DNA from 2 places in the Glutamicibacter protophormiae genome. Region 2 is predicted to be linked to the other one. Evidence: predicted binding sites of a transcription regulator. Region 2 holds the regulator's gene; the other holds the start of a gene.
What was found. The regulator HspR, encoded in region 2, represses chaperone genes until heat shock. The targets are predictions, from matches to a motif close to AAGTTGAGTCNNNNNGACTCAACTT.
Positions count from the first base shown of each region.

Region 1 (15,091 bases), 1.4 Mb from region 2:
CGGATACCGCGAAGGCTACCGATCGGTGCTGGCCGGGGAATCCACGCGCCACCCCTGAACAGCGGTTAAACGTGAACGGACCGGCCTGGACGCCCCCAAGGGGTGCGTTCAGGCCGGTCCGCCTTTTCACGTTCCGGGTGTGGACCGAAACGGGCTAGAAACCCTTGCGCAGCGGGTTGAAGTGGCGGGCAATGGCCGGTGCGGCCTGTCCGGTGATCTGGGCAGCCAGGATCTTGCCGGTCAGCGGGCCCAGGGCGACGCCCCACATGCCGTGGCCGCCGCCTACCGAGACGCGCGAGGAGGAGGTCTGGCCAACCAGCGGCAGGCCGTCGGCGGTGCACGGACGGCCGCCAACCCACTCTTCCTTGCGGTTCTCCCAGTTGATGCCCTTGTAGACCGGGGCGGCCGCGGCAACGATGGCCTCGATGCGCTTCGGCTCCAGCTTGTGGTTGACGTCGCGGAATTCCATGGTGCCGGCCACGCGGAAGCGGTCGCCGAGCGGGGTGCAGGCCACGCGCTGGGACGGGAAGTAGATCGGGTGGGTCGGCATGTGCTCCGGCTCGACGGTGAACGAGTAGCCGCGGCCTGCCTGGACAACCACCTTGACACCGAACTTGGCGGCCAGATCGGTCATCCACGCGCCGGTTGCCAGCACCACGTGGTCTGCGGTGATGGCGCGGCCCTCGGAACCGATCACGGTGACCGAGCCGCCGTTGTCGCGCACGTCGGTCACGTTGAAGGCGCCGATGATGTCGCCGCCGCGGGCGATGACGGACTCTGCCAGCGAATCCATGAACTTCGGCGGGTTCAGGTAGCGCTGGCCCTTGATGGCGATGCCTGCGGCAACGTTGTCCGACAGGGTCGGCTCGATGCCGCGCAGCTGGTCGCCGGACAGCAGGTCGAAGTCGACATGCCCTCCGGTCTTGTGGATCATCTCGAACTCATGCAGCAGCGCGTCGCGGTCCTTCATCGAGACGAAGCCGGTCAGGAACGGGTCGGCCGGCTTGGTCAGCTCGCGGGTGCCCGGCCCGGCGGAGGTGTCTTCGGCGATCTCGTCGAAGGCGTCCAGGCCGGTGTGGCCCACCTCGGAGAAGATGCGCATGGCTTCTTCCCACTTCTTCGGGGTCGAGTGCCAGGCGAAGCCGAGCAGGAAGCGCAGCAGCTTCCCATCGGCCTTCAACGGAATGTAGAGCGGCGAGGCCGGATCCAGCATCATCTTCAGGCCGTTGGAGAACACCGACGGTTCGGCAATCGGCAGGGTCAGCGCCGGGGTCAGCCAGCCGGCGTTGCCCCACGATGAGCCGGAGGCCACGCCGCCGCGGTCCACGACGGTGACCTTGACGCCAGCTTCCTGCAGGTACCAAGCGGTCGACAGACCAACGAAACCTGCACCGACAACTACTACATGATCAGGAACTGCTGCAGCCATGATCCACACTCCTATGGTTTTCAGAGCCCCTCCACACGGGGCCGTCGCAACTCACTTTCGCGTGAAACAAGGTGAAAATCAACGAGTCCTGAGGAATCCACGGTGAGCGCGGACACACCACCTTGTGATCTGCGTTTTATACGGACAAGTTGGTCGAACACCGTATTTATTTCGGTCAATTACCCCACAATGGGCAGATTCGCCCCGGAACACCACTGATTGGAGCGGTTGGGAGTAGAGGATTTCATTGCCTGCGTAGACTGGAGTGGAATCATCTTTCCTGCCAAGCTAAGGAAATTCAGCAAACCTATGGCATCACGCAAACCAGCCAAGAAAAAGCAGTCGCAGGGTCACCCGGCCCGCCGCGAAGGAGCAAGCTCGGTTCCCTTCGAATCCGAGGTCCGACAGGATCTGCAGCCTTTCAAGTCCCAGCTCTTCCGCCATTTCCAGGAAGAGGGCCGCCCTGCCAGCGAGACGCGCGCAGCACTGGAAGGGCTGACCACGTTGTTGACCGTGCACGCCCAGTTGCGCAAGTCCGTGGACGTGAAGACGCTTGACCCGGAAGTTCTCGGCGAGCAGCTGGGCCATCTGTCGTCGCTGGGCAAGGAAGTTGCCGAGGCCAGCGCCGCGATCCTCAAGCACTACCTGACGTTCCTGGGCACCACCGCCAACTTCGGCGGCAGCGTGGATGACTTCAAGCAGACCTTCGAGTTCCTCTCACGCATGGCTGGCGATTCCCCGATCATTGCGCCGTTCCTCGAAGACGACGAGGCAAATGCCGCACTGGAATCCATGCCGTTCGTCTACGCGGCTCGCGAGCTGGTCAGCTGGGTCGGCGAAGGCAAACCCACCTCTCCATCCGGTGTGCTGACCGGCCAGACCCTGCAGGATGCGGCGTCCGTGCTGGGTCTGATGCTCACCGTCGACGAGGCCGCAGAACCGGCGGCGGTCGGATCAGTTCTCTGGGAGCCGGAAGACGGCACTACCGTCTCCAGCCTCGCCGAGGTCCCGCGCCTTTCGGCCTATTGGGACGCGCTGATCGGCACCGCCATGCTGCGCTACCAGGCGCCGAACGCTATGCCTACCGAGTCCTTGGCCCAGGCGCTGCTCGGCTCAACCGGTCCCGGCTCACGTCTGGTCAAGGAACTCGTCGCGGAAGTCCTGTTCTCCCACGTGCTGATCAATACGCTGGAGACCCCGGGGCAGTCGACCATTGCGGAAATGACTGCCGGGGTGCTGAGCAACGCAGCATCCAGCACGCCTCCACGGACGGAGTTCGCGCTGCAGGTCCCAACCACCGACGACCTGCCGGAAGAACAGCACCACCTGATCCCGAGCCTTGAGGTTGTCATCCCGCAGGTCGAGAGCCTGCTGCGCAACTTCCAGCGCGAAGGCCTGGTGGTCATCGAAGACGAGATCACCGTGCCAGTTGTCCTGCGTTCCGCCCTAGAACGTGCGCTCTCCAAGGTTTCCGACCATGTGCTTGACGGCGGTCAGGATTCCGAAAGTTCCGAGGGCGGCAAGGCCCAATAGGACCCTTCGCCAGGAAAATTAAAGGCATGGGGAGCGCGACGCATGCGTCGCGCTCCCCATGCCTTTACTTCTTTGGCCGGGCCATCCGTTAGATGCTTCGGGTCGCCAGCTCACTTGCGTGGCGCGGCAGGCGGTCGAACCAGGGGTTCTCGCCCGGCTTGCCGACATTCACGACAAGGAAGGACTTGTGGTTGTTGTCCGCGTTGATGATCTGGTCAACGGCAGCCTTGTCGAAACCGCCCATTGGGCCCGCAGCCAAGCCGACGGCACGCACGGCCATGATGAAGTATCCGGCCTGGAGCCAAGCATTGTTGTTTCCCACTGCGGTGCGCACGTCGGAATTTTCGAACATGGCCTTGCGCTCGGGAGCATGCGGGAAGAAATTCGGGAATTCTTCGTGCCACTCGGTGTCGAAGGACAACACAGCCAGCGCAGGAGCAGACAGCGCCTTCTGCGCATTTGGTCCCGACATGGTGCCGACGATGGCCTTTCGCGCCTCGTCCGACTTAACCCAGGTAATGCGAAGCGGCTGGTTGTTCATCAGCGTCGGGCCCATCTTCATCGCATCATAGATGGCATCGAGAGTTTCGTCTGATACCGGCTCTTCGCTGAATGAATTTGCGCTGCGCGCCTCAAAGAAAAGTTGATCGGCAGCAGCCGGATCAATGGAAAGTGCTTCGTAGATGCTGGAATCAGCTTGAATGGTCATGGGGCTCGCTTTCACGGTGTACACGGTTCCTTGGAGAATAGAATACAAAGATTTCCGCGTAGCCCTTGCCGCTTTGTGAACACTGTCACTAGAATGCGCATAAGCCTTAGATTATAAAAGGTACGTTGCGTCACTTGCGAACAACGGCGTGCGATGGGGGCACAACGCCGATGAAAGATCGTCCGCTCAGTAACGCAACGTACCTTCTAATCACCCTTGGTCCTTCGTGGTGCCACTCGCAAAACACCACCAAGTACCTAACCGGTGATCGGTCTTCACCGATACATCTATAACTTATCGCGTCTGCAAGAATTGCGAAATCATACTTTAGTAGGAGGGTAGGCCTAGAACGGGATACTGGCGGTCAAAATCCAGCGACCATTATGCTCCGAAGCTTTGAACTTGCCACCAAATGCCTTCATGCGATCCTCCATACCAATGAGTCCGCTGCCCCCTAGTGGCAAGGAGTGCTTGCCAATGGTCGAATCCGCAATCTGATTAGTGATTTTGAGTCTTGCTTCCTTGCCGTGAGCTGTCAGTGAGATCGAGCATTCGCCACCCGGCAAGGCGTGCTTGATGACGTTGGTCGTCGCCTCCTGCATGACTCGATACAGCGCAGTCTGCGCCGAGCGAGGGAGATCGGAAATTTTTTCTTCGGTGTGCGAGGACACAACAAAATTCGCCTCACGTAGTCGCTGGGAAAAGAGTTCGACGCCCTGGACTGCATAAACAGTCGTCGCCGCGGGCTTGTCGGTAGCACTCACGGCCGGATCTGCCATGGTTCCATCGGTGCGCAGGACGTTGAGCATCAGGCGCAAGTCGTGCAGGGTTTCCGTACTGAGTTTCGCGATCACATCAATGGCATCCAAAGCCATCTGGCCATCGTTGGCAAATTTAGCGGCCTTGGATTGCATTGCGACCACAGTGATGTCGTGGGCCACGATGTCGTGGAGATCGCGAGCGATATTCTTACGTTCGGCCTCGATGGCTTGCTGCGCTCTATCGTCAGCTTCTTCAATGTCTTTAACTGCCTTAGCATTCCGTTCGCGCAAAACGAAGATGCTCCGCGTCAGCGCGTAAGATAATGCTGCAAAGGGCGCCACTAGGAGAATTAGGATCCCGTCGTCACCGGCACGTGCAATGAACTGCACCATCCAACCCACGAAGAACGTCAGGTACCAGACTCGAATATGTTTGGATGAAGCAGTTGCAGCCAATGCCGAGAACGCTACAGACGAGAGCATCATCCATACGAGGAGTTGCCCATTCCCGAAGAAAAAGAACGCTGAAGCAATAAAGATACCTAATGAGGCGCCAACCCAGCGACGACCTATAATCAGCGCCGCGCATAGAACCACGCCTGCTAGCGCTCCACGGATCGCCCTCTCAGGTGCTTCAATAATTCCATCTTGAAGTATGGTGACGATCTCAGTCGCCGAAATCGCCAGCAGCACTGCAGCGCCGCCCCAAACGACGACACCCCGACCAGCAAACTGCTTGGTCAGGGTGTCTTTAAGCCTTGATTTCATACGCCGAATCCTTCACTGGCTAGGTGGTGAAGTCAAGCGGAAGAAGTTGCTAGCAGGCCAGGCCGTAGTTCTTGCAGAACCAGTTCGACAGGTCGGTGCCCCAACCAGCCGGAGTAGCGACAGCGCCACCCTTTGAAACAATCTGGCTACCAGCGGTAGCAGCGGATGCCGGAGCTGCAACTGCAGTAACCGGCGCGAGTACTAGTGCCGCAACTGCGAGCATCTTCAGTGCCTTCATAACACACCCCATGTTTGAGTATTCTTATATAGTTCGAGTGAGCAGTCCGGAGCTGGCCTGTAGTGACTTTCTAAGGAAACTGATGGAACAGATCAAAGTGCTCATCGTCGATGACGAGCCCCTTATTCGGAATGCTTTGGGCACAATCCTAGCAACGGATCAGAGAATTGTAACGCTTCAATCTGTAGATAACGGATTAAAAGCTGTCGAATTCTGCAGGGACAATGAAGTCGACGTTGTTTTGATGGATTTGCAGATGCCCATGATGGACGGAGTCGAAGCTACACGGGAAATCAAGGCCGCAAGGAACAGCCCTGCGATCCTTGCCATCACGGCGTTCTCATCCGACGACTACCTCGTGCCTGTGCTTGCCGCCGGCGCGGGCGGCTACTTGGTTAAAGACACTGAACCGGCAGAGATCATCAGCGCAATACATGCTGTCCACAATGGCACCGCAGCTATTTCCCCCTCAGTTTCTTCAGACCTCGTCTCCGCGATTCAATCGGCGTACCGGGACACCAGCCAGGAAGTCCGCGATCTGATCGAAGATCTCGGCCTCACTGCGCGTGAGGTGGAAATTCTGAACCTCTTGGCGAAGGGTCTTAATAACACCGAGATCAGCCGAAAATTGAAAATTTCAGAAGCCACCGTAAAAACGCATATGGCCAAAATCTTTTCCAAGCTCGAAGTGCGCGACCGTGTCCAGGCGCTGGTAACGGCCACGCGCATGGGCCTCATCGAGATTCCACGCGACCAGTAGTCGGCTTCGCCCAAGGTGAGATGGGCCTCCTCGCGAACGTTTCCGGAGGGTGTCGGGAATAGATCTGCTTAAATTACGTTGAACATGAGCATAGACCGCTCAAGTTTCTACTAGGAGGCTCACTTGCCAGCATTCTTCGGCTCTCCCGACAACGGCTCGTTCGAGGAATTCCTCTCCCGGTTCCTTTCCTCGCGCGCCCAGGCTGCCCGGCCGATCGATATCACCCGCCTGCTTTCCGCACGCACCCATGAGGCAGTCACTACCGCCGCGTCGATTTCGCATGAGCACGGCCACGACGAAATCGATTCGCTCCACCTTCTCGTCGCGCTGCTGCGCACCGAACCGATCCGGTCGCACCTCGAAACCATGGGCACGGACATCGAGTCCCTGGCCAAGGACGCCATCGCCCACCTCCCGCAGCGCCAGGAGCAGCAGGAGAAGCCGACGCGTCTTTCCTCGGCCGCCCAGCGCAGCCTCTTCGACGCCTACCAGGTAGCCCGCAACTACGGTTCGACCTACATCGACCCAGACCACCTGTTCCTTGCGTTCGTCTTCAACCCGGAATCCCCGGTCAGCAACCTGCTGGCCCAGCACGGGATCACCGGCCAGTCGCTGCAGCAGGCAGCCATGGAACAGGTCCAGCGCGCCCAGTCCGGGCAAAACCAGGATTCCGAGGAGTCCGAAGTCTCCATGCTGGAGCGCTACGGCACCGACCTCACCGCGTTGGCCGCCGATGGCCAGATCGACCCGGTCATCGGCCGCGACGAGGAGCTGGCCCAGGTCATCGAGATCCTGGCCCGCCGCACCAAGAACAATCCGGTGCTCATCGGCGAAGCCGGCGTGGGCAAGACCGCCATCGCCGAGGGGCTGGCCCGTGCCATCGTGGCCGACGAGGTCCCCGAGCAGATCCGCGGCGCCCAGCTGATCTCCATCGACCTGCCCGGCATGCTCGCCGGCACCCGCTACCGCGGCGACTTCGAGCAGCGCCTGACCGGCCTGCTGGAAGAGGTCGCCGATGCCGAGGGCCAGGCCATCGTGTTCATCGACGAGATGCACCTGCTGGTCGGCGCCGGCTCGGGCGAGTCCGGCAACATGGACGCGGCCAACATTCTCAAGCCGCGTCTGGCGCGCGGCGAACTGCACCTGGTCGGAGCCACCACGCTGGACGAGTTCCGCAAGGTGGAGAAGGACTCCGCGCTGGCCCGCCGCTTCGGCAAGGTCACCGTGGAGGAGCCCTCGCAGGAGGTCGCGCTGGCGATCCTCGAGGGCCTGCGCGAATCCTACGAGGACCACCACCAGGTGCAGTACACCCCTGAGGCGCTGAAGGCCGCGGTGAGCCTGTCGGCCCGCTACCTGACCGACCGCCGCCTGCCGGACAAGGCGATCGACCTGATCGACATCGCCGGTGCCCGCCGTTCCATCGCGGCCGGCGACACCGAGGACGTCCAGGGGCTGCGCTCCGAGCTGGTCGATGCCGAGCGCGACAAGGCCCGGGCCGTCGGCGAGGAGCGCTTCGAGGACGCCAGCGCCTGGCGCGACCACATCACCGCGCTGACCGAGCGCATCGCCGCCGCGGAGGAGGCCGGCGACGCCGGCATCACCCGCGTGGTGGACGAGGCCCAGATCTCCGAGGTCATCGCCCGCTCCACCGGCATCCCGACCTCGCGGATCTCCGGGGACGACAAGGCCCGCCTGTCCGCGCTGGAAGAGTCGCTGCACGCCTCGGTGATCGGCCAGTCCGAAGCCGTGGCCGCGGTGGCCCGCGCCGTGCGCCGCAACCGCACCGGCCTGTCCCCCGCCCAGCGCCCCATCGGCTCGTTCCTGTTCCTCGGCCCGACCGGGGTGGGCAAGACCGAGCTGGCCAAGGCACTGGCCACCAATCTGTTCGGCTCGGCCGACGCGATGATCCGCGTGGACATGAGCGAATACGGCGAGAAGCACACCGTCGCGCGCCTGATCGGCGCCCCTCCGGGCTACATCGGCCACGACCAGCCGGGCCAGCTGACCGAGAAGGTGCGCCGCAACCCGTACTCGGTGATCCTGCTCGACGAAATCGAGAAGGCCCACCCGGACGTGTTCAACGTGCTGCTGCAGGTGCTCGATGACGGCCGGCTGACCGACTCGGCCGGACGCACCGTGGACTTCTCCAACACGCTGATCCTGATGACCAGCAACCTGGGCGGCGAATACCTGGCCAACAAGGCCGGCAACTTCGGTTTCACCTCCGCCAACGCGGCCAGCGAGGCCGAGGAGATCCGCGCCAAGGTGATGGGCAAGGTGCGCGAATTCATGCGCCCCGAGTTCCTGAACCGGTTGGACGAGGTGCTCCTGTTCAGCAAGCTGAGCCAGTCGGAGATCGGCCAGATCGTCAAGCTGGTGCTGGCCGAAACCGGCGAGCGCCTGGCCGACCAGGAGCTCTCGCTGGATGTCAGCGACGCCGCGGTGGCCTGGCTTGCCGACGAGGGCTACGATCCGGAGTTCGGTGCCCGCCCGCTGCGCCGCCTGGTGCAGCGCAAGGTGCAGGACGCGATTGCCGACCTGCTGATCAACGACGCGGTCGCCGCCGGCGACACCATCGCCGTGGACTACGCCGACGGCAAGTTGAAGGTCGCCAAGCAGGTTGCGCCTCAGGCTCCGCCGGCGGCCGAGGAAAAGGTCATGGACTTCTTCGGCAGCTAGCCTCCGCGCCAGCAGCCGCCCGGGGCGGCCTGCGGGAACCAGCAATGGTTCCGCAGGCCGCCTTTTGTCCGCCCGGAGAATTGCCGGTGCGCTGCCCTACCCAAGAACCGCACCTCCCGGTAGGTTGGTACTCATGGCGAACATCGGCATGATCACTCTCGATACCCTGGACGAGCAGGCCGCGTCCGCATGGTGGCGGCTGGTGCTGCACGGCGAATACGCGGGGCAGTATCCAGGCTTCACCATGATCTCGGTTCCGGGCTTCCCTGCCAGGATTGGATTCCAGCAGGTCGACGAGGTGACCCCCGGCAAGAACCGGGTTCACCTGGATCTTGAAGCCAAAACCGACCGGGCCAAGGAAGTCGCTGAGCTGCTGGCGGCCGGGGCCACCCTGGTCGAGGAGCACACGGACGACCCGGACTTCGGGTGGAGCGTGCTGCGCGACCCGTTCGGCATTGTCTTCTGCTTGTCGGATCCCCACGGGGACTAGTTCCATGGGTCTTTTCTCCAAGAAATCCGCGGAGCCGGCAAGCCACCGCATCGATGTGCATTTCGCGCAGCCGATGACCGTCCGCCTGCGCCAGCAGCAGGAACAGGCCCTGCTGGAGGTAGCCGCCGCCAGGCCGCAGTGCACCGCGCGCGTGGTCGCTTCGGGCACCGCGATCTCGGACCACGAGGAACCGCTGTCCAGCGATGTGCAGTTCGAGGTCTCCTGCCCGGATATGAAAAAGCTGGTCGCCGCCTTCAGCAGCTGGCTGATGGCCAACGGGCTGGCGCGCGGTTCATGGATGGAAGTGGACGGCGAGCGCACCGCCCTGGGCACCAGCGAATACGTATTGCTGCGCACCCGGCTGGCCGAGGAATCCGATGCGGACCTGGAGGCCACCGTGCTGGCGTTGCACCGCGCGCTGGGCGACGGCACCATCGGCTGGCACGAGGATGTCTATTTCCGCTTCGACGGACCGGTGTTCGTCTTCAACGGCGACTCCGCGCGGGCGATCATGGACGCGCTGGGCGAGGAACTTGCCAAGCACCCCTTGCTCCGCAAGGCGGAACTGGTGGCGGCTAACGCGGCAGGCTGAGCCGTCTACGCTGGTTCCATGAGCTTGGAGCTTTCAATACCCGTCGAATCCGGCGCGATCAGCGCCCTGCTGGACGCTGCCGAACACCCTGCCGCACTGGTGCTCCTGGCCCACGGCTCGGGCGCAGGCAAGGACCATCCGTTCATGTCAGGGTACGCGCAGGCGGTCGCCGCATTGGGCTGCAGCGTCTTGCGGTTCAACTTCCCGTACATGGATGCCGGCAAGAAGTTCCCGGACAAGGCGCCGACGGCTGTCTCCGCATGGAATCACGTGCGCGATTGGGCCGCGGAAAACCTCGCCGGCGATCTTCCCATTTTCGCCGCCGGCAAGTCCTTCGGCGGACGCATGGCATCCGTGGCCGTATCCGAGGGAATGGACGCCGCGGGCCTGGTCTTCCTCGGCTACCCGCTGCATGCCCCGAAGAAAGAGGAGAAACTTCGCGACGAGCACCTGTACGCGTTGCAGGTTCCGATGCTTTTCCTCGAAGGCACCCGTGATCCCTTCGCAAATCCGCAGATCATGGCGGATGTGGCATCCAGGCTGAACGAGAAGACCGAACTGGTCTGGTTCGAAGGCGGAGACCACTCGTTCAAGGTGGCCCGCTCGGGGCGCACTCCGGAGCAGGATGGAGCGGGCCTTGCCGAAGCCACGACCCGCTTCATCCGCTCCGTCTTGGGCCATCGGAGCTAGGTTCCGTCCTGCAGTGCCACGGGCTCCTGCCTGCCCAATAGGCGTTTAGCCGGCGGCGATTGCGCTGGCGTTCTCGGGACAGATGGTGTCGATGCTCTCGGCGGCGATGCCGAAGGACATGGTCATGCCGATGCCCGAGGTGACCGTCACCACGCGGGTCTGCTCGTCCGGTTCCTCAACCAGCAGGCTCGTCAGCGCGCTGCTCGCATACACTCCCTGCCAACGCTGGGTGATCTGCAGCGGAGCCCCCAGCACCTTGCCGATCTCGCCAACGAGGCGATCTGTCCACCACTCGTCGAGGAACGGGTCCACCGTATTCCCATACACATGGCTGTCGCCCAGCAGCAGCGTACCGTCCGGACGCCGGGTGAACATCACGTTCGCGACCATGTCGACCAGCTCAGGGCTGTTGCGGTAGATCTCTTCGCGGACATCCGCGGCCCCGGGCATCGCGGTTGAAACTTCGGATCGCTCATCAGAACCTCTTCGCCGGTGGACGGGTCCAGGATGTAAGTGCCGCAGATGCCATGCACTGCCGGTGGATGACCTGTGGCAATGGACATGTTGTTCGGGTTGGTGAGCGTCGGAATGGCGCAGTGTGCGCCCCAGGAGGTGCCGCGGCCTTCAATCTGCTCTTTGAGCCAAGGCATGCGACCGGCATTGATTGCTTCCTCGTGGTAGGCAGGCTCGCTGCCGTCGATGCAGATGACGACGACAGGGTCGCCCTGGTGGATGTATTCGCGACCGTTGACCGAGAACGTGGTGCGACTCATGGAGATGCCTTCGACAACCCGGAGCCCCTCACGTCGCATGATGAGACGGAACTGCGGAAAATTCCCTGAAATCACCCGCAGGCAGATCCGCGGAGATGCGCAAGCCGCGGAACCGCCGAGCTGAACCGCACATGAAACCCACAGGAAAAATGCGGAGCGCTACGCGACCGCCGGTCGTTGGAAGCAGTAACGCACACCCCAAGGAGAACCATGGTTCCAGTTCCACCGCAGGATGCTTCCCGGGAAATCCTCGCCGGCAGCATTCGACGTACCCTGGTCATCGTGGGGACCGATGGCGCCGGAAAAACCACATCCGCCCAAGCGCTGGCCAGCAGTCTGGAACGCGACGGATTCACCGCGCGATTCGCGGCAAACGTTTCGGGACGGCGCTGGCTGACACGGCGTTCAAGAGCCTGGGGACTCGACTTTCCCACCTTCACCCAGGACTTCATCGAGGCGGTCATCCGCACGGCCAATGTGGCAGTCAACTCGTTGCGGGCACGCAGCTTGAATGGCCTGACCGTCATGGACCGGCACCTGTACTGCCAACTGGTCCTTCGCAGGGTGCGCGGCCAGCCGCTGGGCCTGCTCATGCCGTGGCTGGCCCACAAGTCGGTAGAGCGGTCGCTGGTAGTGGTGCTGGATGTCGAGGCGAAGGTCGCCTACAACCGCATCGCCTCGCGCGAGGACGACTTCGAGACCTTGGAATACCTGCAGTCCAGCAGGCTCGAATATCTGCGGCTGGCCAAGGACAACGGCTGGAGCATCATTGACGGGTCGCAATCGATTCGGCAGATTACTGCTGAGTTGCGTTTCCTAGCCGGCTACCCGGCGGCGCTCACGCGTCACCCGGCCCTGAGTCCCAGCTAGCCGAGACTCAGGCAAATCGTTCGGGGTCCGGCTCGATGCGCCGGCCTCGTTCCCGGTTTTCGGCCCGGCATCGACAGCAGTGCGGCGGTGGACCGGCAGCGGAAATCCAGCCACCGGGCATCATCCCTTGTTCGATCGAACGGATCGCGGGCATGCGGCAGCCCAGCCGTTCCGGCGGCATTTGCCGGACAGCAATCGTACGACCCGGTTCAGGCCTGCTCTTCCAAGAACCTGTAGACCTCGGTTTCGTCTACCCCGGGGAACGCGCCGGTTGGCATGGCCGCGAGCAGGTGCGTATTCGCGCGCGTCGCAGGCCAGGCATTGCCGAACCACATGGAAGACAGCTCCGCCGGCGGACGGCGGCAGCAGTTTTCATCCGGACACTTGGACTGGCAGCGTTCCTTGGTGTCGCGTCCGCGGAACCATTTCACATGCTCGAAAGGCACGCCGATGGACAAGGAATACATCCCCGAGGAGTGGCGCTCCGTACGAGCCGTGCACCAGTAGGTCCCGTTGATCGTGTCAGTGAACTGTTCAAAGGAGCGGAACTTGTCCGCCACGTCGAACACCACACGGCTGGTCCAATAGCGGCAGATAGTCTGCCCCTCAATGGCTCCGGTATGGTCGGCCGGGAAGTTCACCCCGTCGTTTTCATATGCCTTATGCAGGATCCCGGACTCGTGGACCTTCTGGAAGTGGCAGGTAAGCCCCAGGTGCTCCGTCGCCAAATTGGTAAAGCGGTGGGCGGCCGACTCATAGGAAACCGCGAATGCGTCGCGGATGTCCTCCACGGCAATCTCCCTGTTTTTCTTGGCCCGCTGAAGAAAATCGGTGGTCTCCTTTTCCGGCATCATCAGCGCCGCGGCAAAGTAGTTGGTCGCCACGCGCTGCGAGAGGAAATCCGCATAGTCCACCGGCGTCTGGTGCCCCAGCACGTAGTGGCCCAATGCCTGCAGCAGCACCGACCGCGGATCGTGGTCCACGCGGGAGGCTTGGGTGAGGTAGATCCGGCGGTTCTTCAGGTCGGTGACCGAACGGGTCGAATGGGGAAGGTTGCTGACATACCGCAGGCTGAATCCCAGGTATTCGGCAATGTCCGCGGCACGGTGGTGCGACAGCGGGCCGCCGCTGTGCCCGGCGGCTTTCAGGATCCGTCCTGCTTCCTGCTCGATCTCCTTGTAGTAGTTGTTGCGCTGGCGCATTTCTTCGCGCAATTGCGTATTGGCCCGGCGGGCTTCCTCCGGAGTGGCCGCCTGTTCGTCGAGGCGGTGCTCCAATTCGCGCTGCAGTCCGACCAACGATTCAAGCACATCCATGGACAAGCGGCTGGAAATCCTGACCTTCGGCAGACCCAGGGATGCGTAAAGCGGTCCGCGCTGCGCACGTTCCAATGCGATTTCCAACGCAGCCCGTCGCGACGGCGGCTCAGCCCCGAGCAGGTCGTCGACGCTCACGCCCAGTGCGGAAGCCAGGGATTTCAGCAGCGACAACTTCGGTTCGCGCTTGCCGTTCTCCACGAGAGACAGATGGCTTGGCGCAGTTTCGACCAACGCACTGACATCGTCAAGCGTCAGGCCTTTCTCCTTGCGGAGGTAGCGGATGCGTCGTCCCAGTGCGATGACGTCGAGCTCGTCGTTCGCCTCAGCGCCGCCCGTTCCGTCAGCACGGGCATCCCGGTTCCATGTGGTAGCAGTCACACACTCAGAATAGGGGAAGAAGTTGTATTTTTTCCAGCAAAATTCGGCATATGACCCTAAATCACCGCCTTGTCGTCACCAAGTTAACGAATTATCGGAAAATTTATCGCCGCACAGCCGTTGCGCCTGCGCACCCCCGCGGCCGCGCGGCGCCGACGCCGCCTCAATCAGCAGGCCCGATAGCAGCAGGGGAAGCGGCTGCCTCGGGGCACTCCGGGCAACCCCGGACTGAGGAAGTTCAAGCACGACTCCAGCATTCCCCCCGCAGGCGGAGCCGGTGTTCCGACGCACGCGCCGGCACCCCGGTGCATCGCCGTAAGGCGCCCTTTATCCAACCCACCGCCGTGCCAACGGCCGAAAAGCCTAGTTTTGAAAGAAATCGACTTTTTCACCTACGCCGAACTCGCCTCGAACTTGCCCGATACCCTGCAGGGCACCTCGTGGCCTTCCCCGGCAATCTCGCGCCTTTTGCGCGCCGCGACGAGTAGCGCAGAACGCCAGCCGCGGTGAATTTCCATGAGATTCGCCCGGCAACCCCCAATTCACCTGCATGCCAAGAATTGGATCGCAACGCGGGGGAGCCAACCTGTGACCTCCGCTACACCAGAATTTCGAGGAATTTCGGAACTTCTTCAGTGTGGTTCCGTGGGAAAATAACCATTTTTCGAGCTTTGGATCACAATCGATGAAAGAAGTGCACAAATTTCACAGAAGAGAAAAACGTTGAATCTTATTCCGGAAAACCTCTGTTGGAGGGGTTGCAGGCAGGGAATAGTTGGTGTCACGAAGAAGTTCACCGGATCGAAACCGCAGGGTTCACCGGTCCGAACGAACACCGAGCTTGTGCGAAGGAGCCAGCAACATGACTACCAACGAGAATTCGATCGAAAACCGCGTCGCAGCCCTGGAGAATGACTGGGCAACCAACCCTCGATGGGAAGGCGTCACCCGCGATTACTCCGCTGCAGACGTCGTGAAGCTGCAGGGCCGGGTCCAGGAAGAGCACACCCTGGCCAAGCGCGGTTCCGAGAAGCTCTGGAAGCAGCTCACCGAGGAAACCCCGACCGGCGGCTACACCAACGCACTGGGCGCACTGACGGGC
Region 1 is NZ_CP069806.1:352,203-367,293, reverse strand. Features, by position in the region: gene JQN66_RS01795 (SDR family oxidoreductase) at 1-58, shown strand, start outside; gene JQN66_RS01790 (NAD(P)/FAD-dependent oxidoreductase) at 155-1,429, opposite strand; gene JQN66_RS01785 (hypothetical protein) at 1,739-2,962, shown strand; gene JQN66_RS01780 (malonic semialdehyde reductase) at 3,051-3,695, opposite strand; gene JQN66_RS01775 (sensor histidine kinase) at 4,016-5,200, opposite strand; gene JQN66_RS01770 (response regulator) at 5,521-6,198, shown strand; gene JQN66_RS01765 (ATP-dependent Clp protease ATP-binding subunit) at 6,322-8,877, shown strand; gene JQN66_RS01760 (VOC family protein) at 9,011-9,367, shown strand; gene JQN66_RS01755 (hypothetical protein) at 9,372-9,959, shown strand; gene JQN66_RS01750 (alpha/beta hydrolase family protein) at 9,978-10,649, shown strand; gene JQN66_RS01745 (hypothetical protein) at 10,695-11,099, opposite strand; gene JQN66_RS01740 (alkaline phosphatase family protein) at 11,024-11,422, opposite strand; gene JQN66_RS01735 (dTMP kinase) at 11,633-12,292, shown strand; gene JQN66_RS01730 (helix-turn-helix transcriptional regulator) at 12,502-13,989, opposite strand; gene aceA (isocitrate lyase) at 14,852-15,091, shown strand, end outside.
Region 1: the regulator HspR is predicted to act here: its motif matches at 6,280-6,304, upstream of JQN66_RS01765 (ATP-dependent Clp protease ATP-binding subunit).

Region 2 (15,091 bases):
TTGGGCGCCTGCGGCCAGCTGTGCGCAGTTGAACCACTTCGGACGGGGTGTCGTAACCCCGTCAACGCGTTTGCGTTCGGCCTTGCTCGTCTTGTCATGTGCACTTTGTGCGGTTGTCTGCGCCGTGAACACACTCAGCGCGGCGCTTTCCTTGGTTGGCGGGGGTGCTGAATTAGCAGGAACGACGAAACCCGTTCCTGCCACGAGTCCCACCGCCATCGCCATGCCCAGGGCACGACCCCATCGTTTGTTTGTCATGTCAGTTCCTTCCCAAGTAGGTGCTCTGCATGGCATCTCGGACGGTCGGTCACTTGGCCATTATTGAATTATCTTGGACTCGATGGATAAATTAAGCGTTTGGAGTGTAACGATTTGGCAAAGGCTCTTCCAAACTCTGGAAAAATGAAAGCCAAGTCGCAGAACACGGTCGTTGGTGGTGCGAGTTCGTCCGCAGCACTTTCAAACTCAGTCAGGAAGCGCTCCATGCCGGGACGCAGGATTCTCAGGAAGATCGCGCCTGCCACTTTCGCAGAATTTCAGACGAATTTTCAGACCAATGGGGTAGTGCTTCGACCTGATAGTGCCGGGCACCCAACAGAGCGAAAGCTGACGCCTGGCCGGAGAACGCCTTGTCAGTCCATAGCGAAGCTGATTCCATCCTGCGTCCCGCGACCGCGGGCCAGCCTGCGCAGACAAGGTCTGCATGCAGGCGCGAAAAGTATTGTTTGCGGTGATGCGGCAATGGCTGGCAAGAAGTAGTTTTGAACCTGTGATTCTTCTTGTTCCGCCGCGTTCCGATGTGACGGTCGAAATGCGCTGTGCGCTGTTGTCGGTGTTTGGCTTGTCCCGGAAACACGCTGAAGCCCCGACAAGGAAGGTAACCTTCTGCTGCTCCCAACGCATGGGTAGCATACCCGGAGAATATCCGCCGGTATTGCCGAGTGGATGACTCGCTGTCTGAAGTGGCCTAGGGCTACTGGCTGGCGGCGGCGATAGGCTGGTCCGGGAACGACGAGCCCAGAGCGGAGAGCACACCCACGGACTTGGTGATGACTTCGTCCCATTCATCCTGGGCCTCGGAATCGGCGGTGATCGCCCCGCCCAGGCCCAGGCTCAGCCTCCATCCGTCGTCCGGCGTCCGGTCGCAGACCAGGGTGCGGATGACCACCGAGAAGTCTGCGGATCCGTCAGCGCCCAGATATCCCACCGCACCGGAATACAGTCCGCGCTCGCGCTGGTCCTCCAGCTCGTTCAGGATTTGCATGGTGGACAGCTTCGGCGCTCCGGTCATGGAGCCGGGCGGGAAGGCCTCCCGCAGCGCCTGCGCGGACAGCGCCGGATCGCGCAGCTGGGCGTCGATGGTGGAGACCATCTGGTGCACGGTGGCGTAGCTTTCCACCGCGCAGAGCCGTGCCACGCGCACCGAGCCGGGCACCGCATGGTGCGAGAGGTCATTGCGCAGCAGGTCGACGATCATGATGTTTTCCGCGCGGTCCTTGGGGCTGGTCGCCAAGTCCTGCTTCAGCGCCAGGTCTTCAGGCACGGTAGCCCCGCGCGGTCGGGTTCCCTTGATCGGCTCGGCACGCAGCAGCCCGGTGGCTCCCAGGCTCAGGAAACGCTCCGGGGAAATGCTGGCCACCTCGGTGCGTCCCATGCGCAGGTAGTGGGCGAAAGGCGCGGGGCTGGAGGTGCGCATCCGGCAGTAGGCCTCGAAGGGGCTGTAGCGCGCGACGGTGGCGGTCAACTCGGTGGTCAGACAGACCTCGTAGGTGTTTCCCTCGTAAATTTGTTGTTGGGCGCAGGCGATTTTGTCCTTGTAGCCCTGCTCGGTGTCTGCGCAGGTGAATTCCACCGGCTGCAGGTCCACCGCGAGGCGGTGCTGGACTCCGGCCCCGGCCAGGTGCTCGGTGATCCACTCCCGCAGGTGCACGGGTGCGTGGATGGCCATCTGCCCGGTGCGGTGGTTGATGACCAGCACGATATTCGGTGCGAAGAACCCCGCGTCGGGGCGTCCGGAGCGATGCCCGGTTGCCGGCGCGGTGTCGGAGCCGACCTCCCGCTTGAGCTCGTAGCCCAGGTAGCCGACCCAGGCCGGCAGCGGGTAGTGGTCCGGAATGGTGCCGGCGGCGGGCCACAGGCCCTGCAACGATTCAAAGAATCCGGGCTGCAGACGCAGGCTGGCCCCGCCGCGCTGCACCGTGGTGCCGACGGACGAGCTCTGCAGCAGGGGATAGGCGTCGCCGACCGCCAAGGCGATCAGCGAGTACTTGTTGCGGTCCAGCGGATCGGTGAGATGGTGGCTGGTGGATTCCAGCAGGGCTGCATGCTCCAGTCCCTCGGCCAGCGCTTCAAACAGGGTGGCGGCATCTGCCGGGGCTGCATGGTGCCCGGCCAGCGGCGGCGCGGCGGAGGCCGGTGCGGCGGGCGGAAGCAGGTCGCGCAGGCGGGCCGGCAGGAAGGCGCTGAGTCCGAGCAGCTGCTCGAATGGCGGGTGCGGGCCGTCGGCGTCGAGGACCAGGTCTGCGGCGCTGGGAATGTCGTCCCGGGACAGGTAGTCCTCTTCCTGGGCGGCCCAGCGCTCCCAATGTGGAGCATAGGTCTGGCCGTCGCGCCGCAGGGCGCGCTGCTTGCGCACCTCGGGCGGGGCCTGGAGCCAGATGCTCAGGTCGAGCAGGTCGCGGACCCGGCGGTGCGCGGCGCCCACGCCCTCCACGATGACGACCTGTGCAGGGTCGAGACTGGTGCGGGCGCCGAGCGCGCCGGCATCCCAATCCCACAGTGACCAGCTGGCGGTGCGGCCGTGGGCAAGCTGTTCGAGCAGGCCCGAATAGAGGTCCTGGGCGGGCTGGAGCCCGTCCCAGCCGTAGTAGAGGTCTTCCAAGCGCAAGATCGCCACCGAGGCGGTTTGGGACAGCTGGTTCGCTAGCAACGATGCCAGGCTGCTCTTTCCCGAGCCGGAGCGTCCATCAAGAGCAATGAGGTAGGGTCTAGCGGTTTCCACGAGAGGCTATATTACTCCTGACGTAGTCAACGAGTGCAGGAAGGGCTGCGGAGACGAGCTTCCAGGTCTCGCGGAAGTCTCCCGCGTCGCCGTACCACGGGTCGTAGACTCCCTGGCGGTCGTGGGGTTCGCTGGCGGCGACGGGGTCGAAGGATCTGAACATGCGCAGCATGGGGCGCTCGCTGGGGTCGATCTCCGTCAATGCCGGAACGAGATCTTCGAAGTGATCGGTGTCCATGGCCAGTACCAGGTCCACGGCGCCCAGTTCGTCGGCGCCAATAAGGGTTGCGACGTGGTCAGAGGCATCCAGGCCGTGGGCGCGCAGGGTGCTGGCGGCACGCGGGTCGATCCCGTTGCCAGCTTCCCCCTCGCTGAGAGCCCGGGAGCAGACCTCGACCTCGGTCACCTCTGCATCGTGCAAGGCGCTTTTCAGCATGTACTCGGCCATGGGAGAGCGACAAATATTTCCCGTGCACACGATCATTATCCGGAACATGGCATCAGTCTATGGCCAGTTCACATTTCGATCGAGGGCTACGCGCAAGATAATCAGCAACGATACGGCAACGATTTGGAGCAACTCCAAAATCGCGGGTGATTAGTGGATAAGGAGCATCATCGCGGCTACGAGGATGAACAGGACGCCGAAGACGATATTGAGCATCTTGGCTCCGCGCACGGTCGTGGTGAAGCGCTGGAAGCTGCGGGCGGTGCCCGCGAAGAAGAAAAACATCACCAGCACGTCGACCGCAATGATGGTGCCGATAAAGATGAGGTACTGAGGCAGCAGCGGCTGGTCGGTGCGGATGAATTGCGGCGTGAAGGCCAGGAAGAAGACGATCGCCTTCGGGTTCAGCAAGTTGACCAGGATGCCGCGGCGCAACATGGCCCCGCGAGTGAGCGTGCCGCCGGTGCTGGTTCCGTCCGAGGCGACATCGGGTTTGGACAGGATCATGCGGATGCCCAGGTAGACCAGGTAGGCGGCGCCGGCATAGCGGATGCCCGCGAAGAGCAGCGGAGAGCTGGACACCAGCAGCCCCACGCCGGCGGCAACGATGACCACATGGATCAGCAAGGCGATCTGCTGGCCGAGCACTCCCCAGATGGAGGCGCGCCAGCCTTGGCGCATCGAGTTGTTCATCGTGTTGATGGCCCCGGCGCCCGGGGTGAAACTGATGACGATGGATGCGCCGAGAAGCGAAAGCCAGAGTGAAAGTGCCACCTGTCTAGGGTAGTGGCATCGCCGGGGTTCTTTTCACTCGAAGACCGGTCATGACGGGCGCAATGGCGGGAGGCTTATTTGGGCTGGGCAACGACTTCCAGCCGGGCCTCATCCACGCCGGCGACGGCTCGGGCCATGAAGTCGCTGAGCAGCTCGATCTGCTGCTCGTCGTAGGAGGAGATCAGGTCCGTCATCTTTGCGCCGAGCGGGCGGAACATCTCCCGTGCCTCGGTCATGGCCTTGTCGGTCAGGGCGATGTGCACGCTGCGGCGGTCCTGCTCGCTGCGGCGGCGGGTGATGTAGCCCAGCCGGTCCAGCCGGTCGAGCATGGCCGTGGTGGCGGGGGAGCTGAGCTGCAATTCCCTGCTCAAGTCCCGGGGCGACGGCAACGTCCCGGCGCGCTGGTACTTCATGATCACGGTCAGGCCGTTCATGTCGGTCCGGTGCGTGCCGTAGTGGCCGCCGGTGGATTCAACATAGCGGTCCGAGGCCTGCCCGAAGTCCTGCAGCAGCTGCAACAGTCGGTGGTGGGTGCTCGCTTCCATCCTCTAATCATAAACTAAGCAAACAATTCCATCATCAAACTAAAAGTTGGTACGCTGGAGCGGTAGGCCGCAGCGGTCGCACCTACTTGGACCAACTTTGAGGACAGCACCATGTCACACGTAGCGAAAGTCGATGAGCCTGCCGAGCGCTCCATCAGCGGGAAGGCCATCGCCATCCGGGCGGTGGTGTATTCACTGCTGATCGTGCTCTGGATCGGCATCGCCGGAGTCGGCGGACCGACCTTCGGCAAGCTCTCGGAGGTCCAGACCAACGACCAGACAGCATTCCTGCCGGCCAGCGCCGAAGCCACGCAGGCCCTGGAATGGCAGAACAAGTTCCGCACGAGCGACGCAATTCCCGCGGTGGTGCTGGTGACCTCCGACGAGGGGGTGGACCAGAATCAGGCCACAGCGCTCGCCGGGAAGCTCTCCGAATTCGAATTCCTCGACGGGCAGGTAACCGGTCCGTTCCTGGCCGAGGACGGCAAGGCGGCAGAATTCATCCTGCCGATCTCCTCGACGGTCAAGGCCGACGAGGGCGTGACCGCGCTGCGGGCCCTGCTGGCCGATATCCAACCGGAGGGCATGCAGGCCTACGTCACCGGCCCCGCCGGCTTCTCCGCAGACCTGATCGAGGCCTTCGGGGGCATCGACGGGGTACTGTTGGGCGTCGCCCTGGTGGCGGTGCTGGTGATCCTGCTGTTGGTCTACCGTTCGCTGCTGCTCCCGCTGACCGTGCTGATGACGTCGATGGTGGCGCTGTGCGCCGCCATCCTGGTGGTCTACTTCATGGCCAAGGAGGGCATCATCCGACTGGATGGCCAGGCCCAGGGCATCCTCTCGATCCTGGTGATCGGTGCGGCCACGGACTACTCGCTGCTGTTCGTCGCCCGCCACAAGGAAGCCTTGTCCTCCGGGCTGAACCGCTGGCAGGCCGTGGCCAAGGCCTGGAAACGCTCGCTGGAACCGATCATCGGCTCGGGCGGCACCGTGACCGTTGGCCTGCTGTGCCTGCTCTTCTCCGATTTGAACTCCAACAAGGCGCTGGGCCCGATCGGCGCCTCGGGCATCGTCTTCTCGATCATCGCCGCCCTGTCCTTCCTGCCCGCAGTGCTCGGACTGCTGGGCCGCGCCGCCTACTGGCCGTTCATGCCCAAGCCCCAGGACGCCGATACCCAGGCCCAATCCAAGCCGGGTTTGTGGGACAGCATTGCAACGTTCGTCGCCTCCCACCCGCGTCCGATCTGGATGATCACTGCCGTGGTGCTGGCCATCGGCGCGGCGTTCTCGCTGCAGCTCAAGGCCAGCGGCGTGCCGCAAAGCGAACTGGTGATCGGCGGATCCGAGGCCCGTGACGGGCAGGTCGCGCTCGGCGAGCATTTCCCGGGCGGCAGCGGATCCCCGGCCGCCGTAATCGTCGACGAGGCGGAAGCGAACACCACGCTGGATGCGGTTCTGCAGGTGCCCGGCGTGGATTCGGCCTACCTCCAGGCCGAGGACGGCGGCCCGGCCATGGCCCAGCGCGGCGCTCCGGCCTACACCGTCGAGGGGCGCAACCTCATCTCCGTCACCCTGAGCGACGCGGCGGACTCGGACGAGGCGGCGAACACCGTCACGCAGCTGCGCGCCACGGTGCACGAGATCGATTCCTCGACGCTGGTCGGCGGAACCACCGCAACCCAGATGGACAAGAACTCCACCGCGCAGGCGGACCTGTTCAAGATCATCCCGATCACCCTGGCCGCGATCCTGGTCATCCTGATGCTCCTGCTGCGCTCCATCCTGGCGCCGGTGCTGCTGATCCTCACCACGGTGCTCTCCTACGGGACGGCGATGGGCGTGAGCGCCCTGGTATTCAACAATGTGCTGGACTACGTGGGTGCGGACCCATCGGTGCCGTTGTTCGGCTTCGTGTTCCTCGTGGCCCTGGGCGTGGATTACAACATCTTCTTGATGACCAGGGTGCGCGAGGAGACGCTGGTGCACGGCACGCGGGACGGGATGCGCCGCGGCCTGACCGTCACCGGCGGAGTGATCACCTCCGCGGGCATCGTGCTGGCGGCGACCTTCGCCGCGCTGGGTGTTGTGCCGATCATGTTCCTGGGCCAGCTGGGCTTCATCGTGGCCTTCGGCGTGCTGCTCGACACGTTCATTGTGCGAAGCCTGCTGGTCCCGGCGCTCGTCGAGGACATCGGCCCGGCAGTGTGGTGGCCGTCGAAGCTGGCGCACGAGAAAAAGGCAGTTGGCGCCCATCGCAAATAAGCGTCTGCGAGCCGTGGACATGGCGGAAATCTCCTGTGATTCGCCCCGTTGGCAGGCTCCTGGCCCGGTAAGTCCGGGAGCCTGCCTGTAGACTTGAAACTTGTACGCACCGAAAGCGCAATGCCTGGAAGACCTGGCATGCCCGGTGCGTATTCGTCGACAGACTTGATTTCCTTTGTGCGAAAACTTCCGGATTCCCGGTTTTTTGCGCGGGCGACAGGCGTTCTCCACGCCGGCCCGCACCGGACTTCCTCCTGGATCGGCGAACCCGAGCGTCGAAAACGACGCGCGAATTCAGAGAGAAAGTTTGAGCATTGACCTCTACTTTTAGCGCCCTTGGCGTGCCCGCGGCCCTGGTGAACGTGCTGTCCAAGAGCGGCATCGAAACCCCGTTCCCGATCCAGGAAGCAACCCTTCCCACCACCTTGGCCGGCGGCGACGTCCTGGGCCGCGGCCAGACCGGTTCGGGCAAGACCCTTGCCTTCTCGCTGCCGCTGGTGGCCCGACTGAGCGAGCGCCCGCAGCGCCGCAAGGCTCGTTTCCCACGCGCCTTGATCATGGCGCCGACCCGCGAACTGGCAACCCAGATCGCCAAGACCGTCGACCCGCTGGCTGCCGCCAGCGGCCTGCGCACCACCGTGATCTACGGCGGCGTGGCACAGAGCCGCCAGGAAAAGGCCATGAACGAAGGCGTCGATATCGTCATCGCCTGCCCCGGCCGCCTGGACGATTTGATCAAGCAGAAGATCGTGGACCTGTCGCAGCTGGAGATCTCCGTGCTGGACGAAGCAGACCACATGGCAGACATGGGCTTCCTTCCTGTCGTCCGCCGCATCATGGACCGCATGCCGACCGGCATTCAGCACATGCTGTTCTCCGCCACCTTGGACAACGGCGTGGACAAGGTCGTCAAGCGCTACCTGAGTAGCCCGACCATCCATTCCGTGGATGCTCCCGAAGCCGCCGTGAACACCATGGAGCACCACGTTTTCGTGGTCAGCAACGACGACAAGAAGGACCTGATCCGCGTGCTGGCGCAGGGTACTTCGCGCCGCATCATGTTCATGCGCACCAAGCACCACGCAAAAAAGATGGCAGTAGTGCTGTCGAAGGCCGGCGTGCCGACCGTTGACCTTCACGGCAACCTGTCGCAGAACGCCCGCGACCGCAACCTGGCCGCCTTCGCCTCGGGCGAGGCCAAGGTCCTGGTCGCCACCGACGTGGCAGCGCGCGGCGTGCACGTCGATGGAGTGGAGCTGGTGGTCCACATCGATCCGCCAGCAGAGCACAAGGCCTACACCCACCGTTCCGGACGTACGGCCCGCGCCGGCTCCAGCGGAACCGTGGTGACCATCTGCACTCCAGACCAGCAGGGCGACGTCGCTACCCTGATGAAGCAGGCCGGTCTGAAGAAGGTTCCATTCGAAAAGGTCAACCTGAACTCGCAGGTCGTCAAGGACGTCGTGGGCGAAGTTGCTGAACTGGTGCCATACACCGGCCCGGCGAAGCAGCAGAGCGCTCCGGCCAAGCGCAAGCCTGCCGGCGAATCCGGCGGTTCGCGCGGAGGACGCGGCCAGCGCGGATCGCGCGGCGGTCGCGCATCCGGCGAGGGCCAAAACCCGCAGCGCAGCGAGTCGGGACGCCGCAATGAACGCGGCCCGAAGGCAACCGGAGAACGCCCAGCCCGCGCTGGCCGCGGAGCAGGTTCCGATCGTCCGGCCGGTGCCGGCCGTGGAGCAGGTTCGGAGCGCCCATCGGGTGCAGGCCGAAGCACGCGCCAGGGCGGCCGCACCGCCCAGGACGCCTCGGCCGGCGGCCGTTCACGCGGTCCGCGCCGCGCCACCAGCCCTGCCACCCGCAGCCGCTAAGCTTTCCGGATAGCCGGATTTCCGGCTGACCACAAGAAGATCCTCCGCTCGTACATCGGGCGGAGGATTTTTTTGCGCTCGTGCCCCCGACCCGCCGCGTATACCGGAGACGGGACAAAAGTTTAGCCCCGGCGGATGACCAGTGGGCGAAGTTCCGCATCCTAGGCTTGAAGTAGCGAGAGTACCTATTTCACCTAGCCAGGAGCGACTGACGATGATCGATTCACTGCAGGATTTCGTTGCAGTTTTCCCCGAGCCGCTGCAGTGGCTGGCCGTTGCATTGGTATCGGCCATTCCCTTTGTCGAGTCCTACTTCGGATCCGTCATCGGGGTGTTAATCGGCCTGCCTCCAACAGTCGGAATCCTTGCGGCAGTCCTCGGCAACGGCATCTCGATGTTCTTATTCGTCAACAGCGCACATGCTGTACGTTCCAAGGTGCGCCAGGGCAAGGAGAACGGCAAGCCGAAATACGAAAAAATCCACCGGGCATTCGACAGGTTCGGCATTGCCGGCGTCAGCCTGGTCGGCCAGACAATGCTTCCCTCGCAGATCACCTCGGCGGCTTTGGTATCTTTCGGTGCATCAAAGCAGAAAGTGATTTTCTGGCAGGTCATTTCCATCATCTTGTGGGGTGTGATCTTCGGAACTCTGGCCGCGCTTGGCATGCCGCTGCTGGCCAAATAACTTGTCCCCGTCCCAAGGACGGTTCACGTCAAAACCGCCAGGAGCCTGCGCACCATTGCGACGCAGGCTCCCGGCGGTTTTTTGTCGACTGCCGGTCGCGGTCTAGTCCTGCAGCTTCTTCCGGCCGAAGCTGAAATAGCTCAACGGGCCGAGGGTATTCACGAAGCACAACCCGACCCACAAGCCCTTGCGTCCGCGAATCTGTTCAGGGCTGCGTCGATAGATATCGATTTGCGCGGCGGCGAACAAGGCAATTTCGATCGTGCCCGCGACAACGACGGCGGTTCGCGCAAGGGGAGGGAGTTCGGAGAATTTCTTTTTGGTTCGTGCCATGGTTCCACCTTTGATCTGTAGTTTTCAGTTCGCGTCCTGGCGGTTTGGGGCAGCCTGAAAAAGTTTTTGGTTGATGGGAATTATTCTGCCACCCCACCCGTTGAATAAGACAGAGCGCAAAGTTGAGTCGAGTTCACTCAAGTTAATTTGACAGTCGAAAGCGGCTGAGTAAACTTGAGTCCGAAGCGCTCAATGGGGCGGAAGCCCCAGCGTTGGAATTTTTTCAGACAAGGCAAAGGAGAGCCATTATGTCGCGTGCCGTAGGTATTGACCTTGGAACCACCAACTCCGTCGTATCCGTGCTTGAAGGCGGTGAGCCAACCGTCATCGCTAACGCGGAAGGCAACCGCACCACCCCATCGATCGTTGCCTTCTCGAAGGGCGGCGAAGTTCTGGTCGGCGATATCGCCAAGCGCCAGGCAGTCAACAACATCGATCGCACCATCGCATCGGTCAAGCGCCACATGGGCACCGACTGGTCCATCGCCATCGATGACAAGAAGTACACCGCCCAGGAAATCTCGGCACGTACGCTGATGAAGCTGAAGAACGACGCCGAGTCCTACCTCGGCGAGAAGGTCACCGACGCGGTGATTACCGTTCCTGCATACTTCAACGACGCCGAGCGCCAGGCCACCAAGGAGGCCGGCGAAATCGCAGGCCTGAACGTGCTGCGCATCGTCAACGAGCCAACCGCTGCCGCTCTGGCCTACGGCCTGGAGAAGGGCAACGAGGACGAGCTCATTCTGGTCTTCGACCTCGGTGGCGGTACCTTCGACGTTTCCCTGCTGGAAGTCGGCAAGGACGACGACGGCTTCTCGACCATTCAGGTCCGCTCCACCGCCGGCGACAACCGCCTGGGCGGCGACGACTGGGATCAGCGTGTTGTCGACTGGCTGCTGGCCCAGGCCAAGGCCAAGGGCGCTGACCTGTCCAAGGACAAGATTGCCCTGCAGCGCCTCAAGGAAGCTGCCGAGCAGGCCAAGAAGGAACTGTCCTCGGCCACCAGCACGAACATCTCGCTGCAGTACCTCTCGGTCACCCCTGAGGGCCCGGTCCACCTGGACGAGCACCTGTCGCGTGCAAAGTTCCAGGACCTGACCTCGGACCTGCTGGAGCGCACCAAGAAGCCTTTCAAGGATGTCATTGCCGAAGCCGGCATCAAGGTCTCGGACATCGCCCACGTGATCCTCGTTGGCGGTTCGACCCGTATGCCAGCCGTTGCCGAACTGGTCAAGGACCTGGCCGGCAAGGAAGCCAATAAGGGCGTCAACCCGGACGAGGTCGTCGCCGTGGGCGCAGCCCTGCAGGCCGGCGTGCTGAAGGGCGAGCGCAAGGACGTTCTGCTGATCGACGTCACCCCACTGTCCCTGGGCATCGAGACCAAGGGCGGCGTGATGACCAAGCTGATCGAGCGCAACACCGCGATCCCGACCAAGCGTTCGGAGACCTTCACCACCGCCGAGGACAACCAGCCTTCGGTTTCGATCCAGGTCTTCCAGGGCGAGCGCGAGTTCACCCGCGATAACAAGGCCCTGGGCACCTTCGAGCTGACCGGCATCGCTCCGGCTCCTCGCGGCATCCCGCAGGTCGAGGTTACCTTCGACATCGATGCCAACGGCATCGTGCACGTGTCCGCCAAGGACAAGGGCACCGGAACCGAGCAGTCGATGACCATCACCGGCGGCTCCTCGCTGTCGAAGGAAGACATCGAGCGCATGGTCCAGGAAGCCGAAGCCCACGCAGAAGAGGATAAGGCCCGCCGCGAGGCAGCCGAGACCCGCAACGCTGCCGAGCAGGCCGCCTACTCGGTGGACAAGCTGATCAAGGACAACGAGGACAAGCTGCCCGAGGAAGTCAAGACCGAGGTCCAGGCCGACGTCGACGCCCTGAAGGCGGCCCTGGAGAAGCAGGACAACGACGACGAGGTCAAGGCCGCGTTCGAGAAGCTGCAGGCTTCGCAGTCCAAGCTGGGCGAGGCCATCTACGCCAACACCCAGGCCGAAGGCGCAGCTGCCGGCGAGCCGGATGCACCAAACGCTGATGAAGACATCGTCGACGCCGAGGTTATCGACGAAGACGAAGCCGACAAGAAGTAGGGAGTTTAGGAATATGTCCGAGGCAAAGGACCAGAACGAAAACTCCGGCCAGGAGCCGGAGAACCAGCCAGAGGCAGCTGACCAGCAGCCAACTGCTGACGCTTTGGGTCAGGCCGAGGCGATCCTGAACGAGGCAGGCGAATCCGTGGACGGGGAGCAGGACGAGGTCAGCGAGGTCGTTACCGAGCTGCGCAACGACCTGCTGCGCCTGCAGGCCGAGTACGTCAACTACCGCAAGCGCGTGGAACGCGACCGCGCCGTAGCGCGTGAAAACGCCGTGCAGGGCATGCTGTCCGCCCTGCTGCCGGTGCTTGACGATATCGACGCGGCCCGCGCCCATGGCGATTTGACCGATGGTCCCTTCGCATCGATCGCCAACAAGCTGGACTCGATCCTGGCCCAGCATGGCCTGGAGCGCATCAACGAGGCGGGGGTCGAATTCGATCCGAACGTCCACGAAGCGCTGCTGCGTCAGGCTGTGCCGGAGGTCCCGGCCGATCATGTGGGACAGGTACTGCGTACCGGCTACCGCAAGGGAAACAACATCCTGCGCGCTGCCCAGGTACTGGTCGCCACCGGCGAATAGCAACTAGCTAGTACAACCGAAACTGCCCACTGTCGAGTATTCGCCAGTGGGCAGTTTCGAATTGTCATAGAAAGGATGAGGACCTGATGGCAAGTCAGGACTGGATAGACAAAGATTTTTACGCGATCCTCGGTGTCTCCAAGGACGCCACGGACGCGGATATCAAGAAGGCGTACCGCAAGCTGGCGCGCAAGTACCACCCTGACACCAACGCCGGTGACGCAACCGCCGAACAGAAGTTCAAGGACATCACCGAAGCCAACTCGGTCCTCTCCGACAAGGAAGAGCGCGAGCAGTACGACGCCATCCGGGCCATGGGCTCGGGAGCCCGTTTCTCGGCCGGAGGCCCGGGCGGTGCTCCGGGCGGCGGCGCGGGATTCGAGGATATCTTCTCCAACCTCTTCGGAGGCGGTGGCGGGGCGCGACAGCGCGGCGGGCAACCGGACTTCTCCGACCTGTTCGGGGGTGCCGGAGGCTTTGGCGGCTTCAGCGGCCAGAGCGCGCCGCCGCGCAAGGGCGCAGACCGCACCGCGACCACCTCGATTTCCTTTGCCGGCTCGATTAACGGCACGAAGATCGGGCTTCGCGAACCGAGCGGCGAGGTCATCGACGTGCGCATCCCGGCGGGTATCAAGGACGGCCAGTCCGTGCGCGTGCGCGGGCGCGGCCAGGCTGGAGCCGCTGGCAACGGGGACCTGATCGTCAAGGTCAAGGTCGCCGAACACCCGTTCTTCAAGCGCGAGGACAACAACATCCGCGTGCATGTCCCGGTGACCTTCGACGAGGCCGCACTGGGAGCCAAGATCCACGTCCCGACCCTGGACGGGGAGCAGGTCGCAGTGAAGGTTCCGGCGGGTTCGAACTCGGGCCGCACGCTGCGCCTGAAGGGCCGCGGTGTAAAGACCTCCAAGGCCACCGGCGACCTGCTGATCGTGCTCGACGTGGTCATTCCGCAGAATCTCTCGGACGCCGCCAAGAAGGCGGTCGAAGATTTCGCCGCTGCCACGCAGGACGAAGATCCGCGGACGGGCTTGGCTTCGAAGGCCAAGCTCTAGGATCGGCCACGCCGATCACCCATCGCCGGTGCAGGAGGGATCACCACCCTCCGGCACCGGCGATGGACTCAAGATACAGCTAAGGCAGAAAGGTGGTTGAAAAACCGTGAACGGTGAGTACCTGCGACCTGTCTTCGTCATTTCGGTTGCCGCACAGCTTGCCGACATGCATCCGCAGACCCTGCGCCAGTATGACCGCATCGGTCTGGTCTCGCCCAGCCGGCAGTCGGGCAAGCAACGCCGCTATTCCCAGCACGACGTGTCGCTGCTGCGCCAGGTCCAGGCGCTGAGCAAGAACGGCGTATCGCTGGAAGGCATCAAGCGGATCCTTGAGTTGGAAGACCAGGTAGCAAGCTTGAAGGGCCAAGTGAACCAGCTGCGCGCCGAACTGGACTACGTGCGCCAAGGCCAATCGCGCATCTTCGCCGCTGGCACCGTCGCAGGCGACGTGGTGTCGCTGGCCCGCGGCATGCGCCCGTCGCGGCCCGAACCCACGGTGACGCTGTTCCCGGTGCGCCGCGCCATCGGCAGGTAGAATTCCACGCCTGCACGCGAAAGTTGCGTTGACGCGGATACCCGTTTCAACGACACGCCTTACTTGCAGTGCAAGTTCAGATTATTTTATGCTCGTCATAATCGTTCAGCCCGCACGGATGAAACATCCGGAGTGGGCTGGATTTCTTTTGTCAGCTTTTGGCGCCGGCCATGGTGAAGCCCTTTAGCAGGACAAGCGACTGGTGGGTTTCTTTGGATGGAATCTGGGCAGGATTGTAGTTAGATTCGGCCATGGCGGCGTAGCCGGGCCTCCAGCTGTGTGCGCACCGCCGGCCACTCGTGGGGCAGGATCGAGAAGACCACGGTGTCGCGCAGGGTGCCGGTCACCGGATCGTACTTGTGGTTGCGCAGCACGCCGTCCTGCCTGGCGCCCAGCCTCGCAATGGCCGCGCGCGAGGCCTCATTGTGCCAATGCGTGCAGAAGGCCACCGAGTAGCAGCCGAGTTCTTCGAAGGCCCTGCGCAGCAGCAGGAATTTCGCCGCCGGGTTGATGCCGGTGCCCTGCGCCGCAACGGCCAGGAACGTTGATCCGATCTCCACCCGGCGATTCGCGGCATCGATGTTCAGGTAGGTGGTGGCGCCGACGGCTTTGTCGGTGGAGGTATCGATGATGGCGAAGGGAGCCATGGTTCCGGCCGCCTGGGAGGCCAGCCGCTGGGCGATATTGGCATTCATTTGTTGAGCCGATGGGGTCGTGGCGAACCATGCCTCGTCCAAACGCCCTGCGGCCACTGCCTCGGCCAAGTCCGGCGCGTGCGACGGCGCGAGCTGCTCCAGCCTGACTCCCGCGTACTCCATGGTGGGTGCGAGGGCGAACTCGGCGGCGGGGATTAATGACGAATGGCTCATGACCACCAGTTTAGGTTGGTCATGAGCCATT
Region 2 is NZ_CP069806.1:2,765,553-2,780,643, reverse strand. Features, by position in the region: gene JQN66_RS13030 (alpha/beta hydrolase) at 1-258, opposite strand, end outside; gene JQN66_RS13025 (chorismate-binding protein) at 974-3,001, opposite strand; gene JQN66_RS13020 (arsenate reductase/protein-tyrosine-phosphatase family protein) at 2,988-3,437, opposite strand; gene JQN66_RS13015 (LysE family transporter) at 3,600-4,223, opposite strand; gene JQN66_RS13010 (MarR family winged helix-turn-helix transcriptional regulator) at 4,298-4,768, opposite strand; gene JQN66_RS13005 (MMPL family transporter) at 4,880-7,030, shown strand; gene JQN66_RS13000 (DEAD/DEAH box helicase) at 7,345-8,898, shown strand; gene JQN66_RS12995 (hypothetical protein) at 9,113-9,583, shown strand; gene JQN66_RS12990 (PLDc N-terminal domain-containing protein) at 9,686-9,916, opposite strand; gene dnaK (molecular chaperone DnaK) at 10,165-12,015, shown strand; gene JQN66_RS12980 (nucleotide exchange factor GrpE) at 12,029-12,601, shown strand; gene JQN66_RS12975 (DnaJ C-terminal domain-containing protein) at 12,688-13,656, shown strand; gene JQN66_RS12970 (heat shock protein transcriptional repressor HspR) at 13,763-14,191, shown strand; gene JQN66_RS12965 (GNAT family N-acetyltransferase) at 14,431-15,060, opposite strand.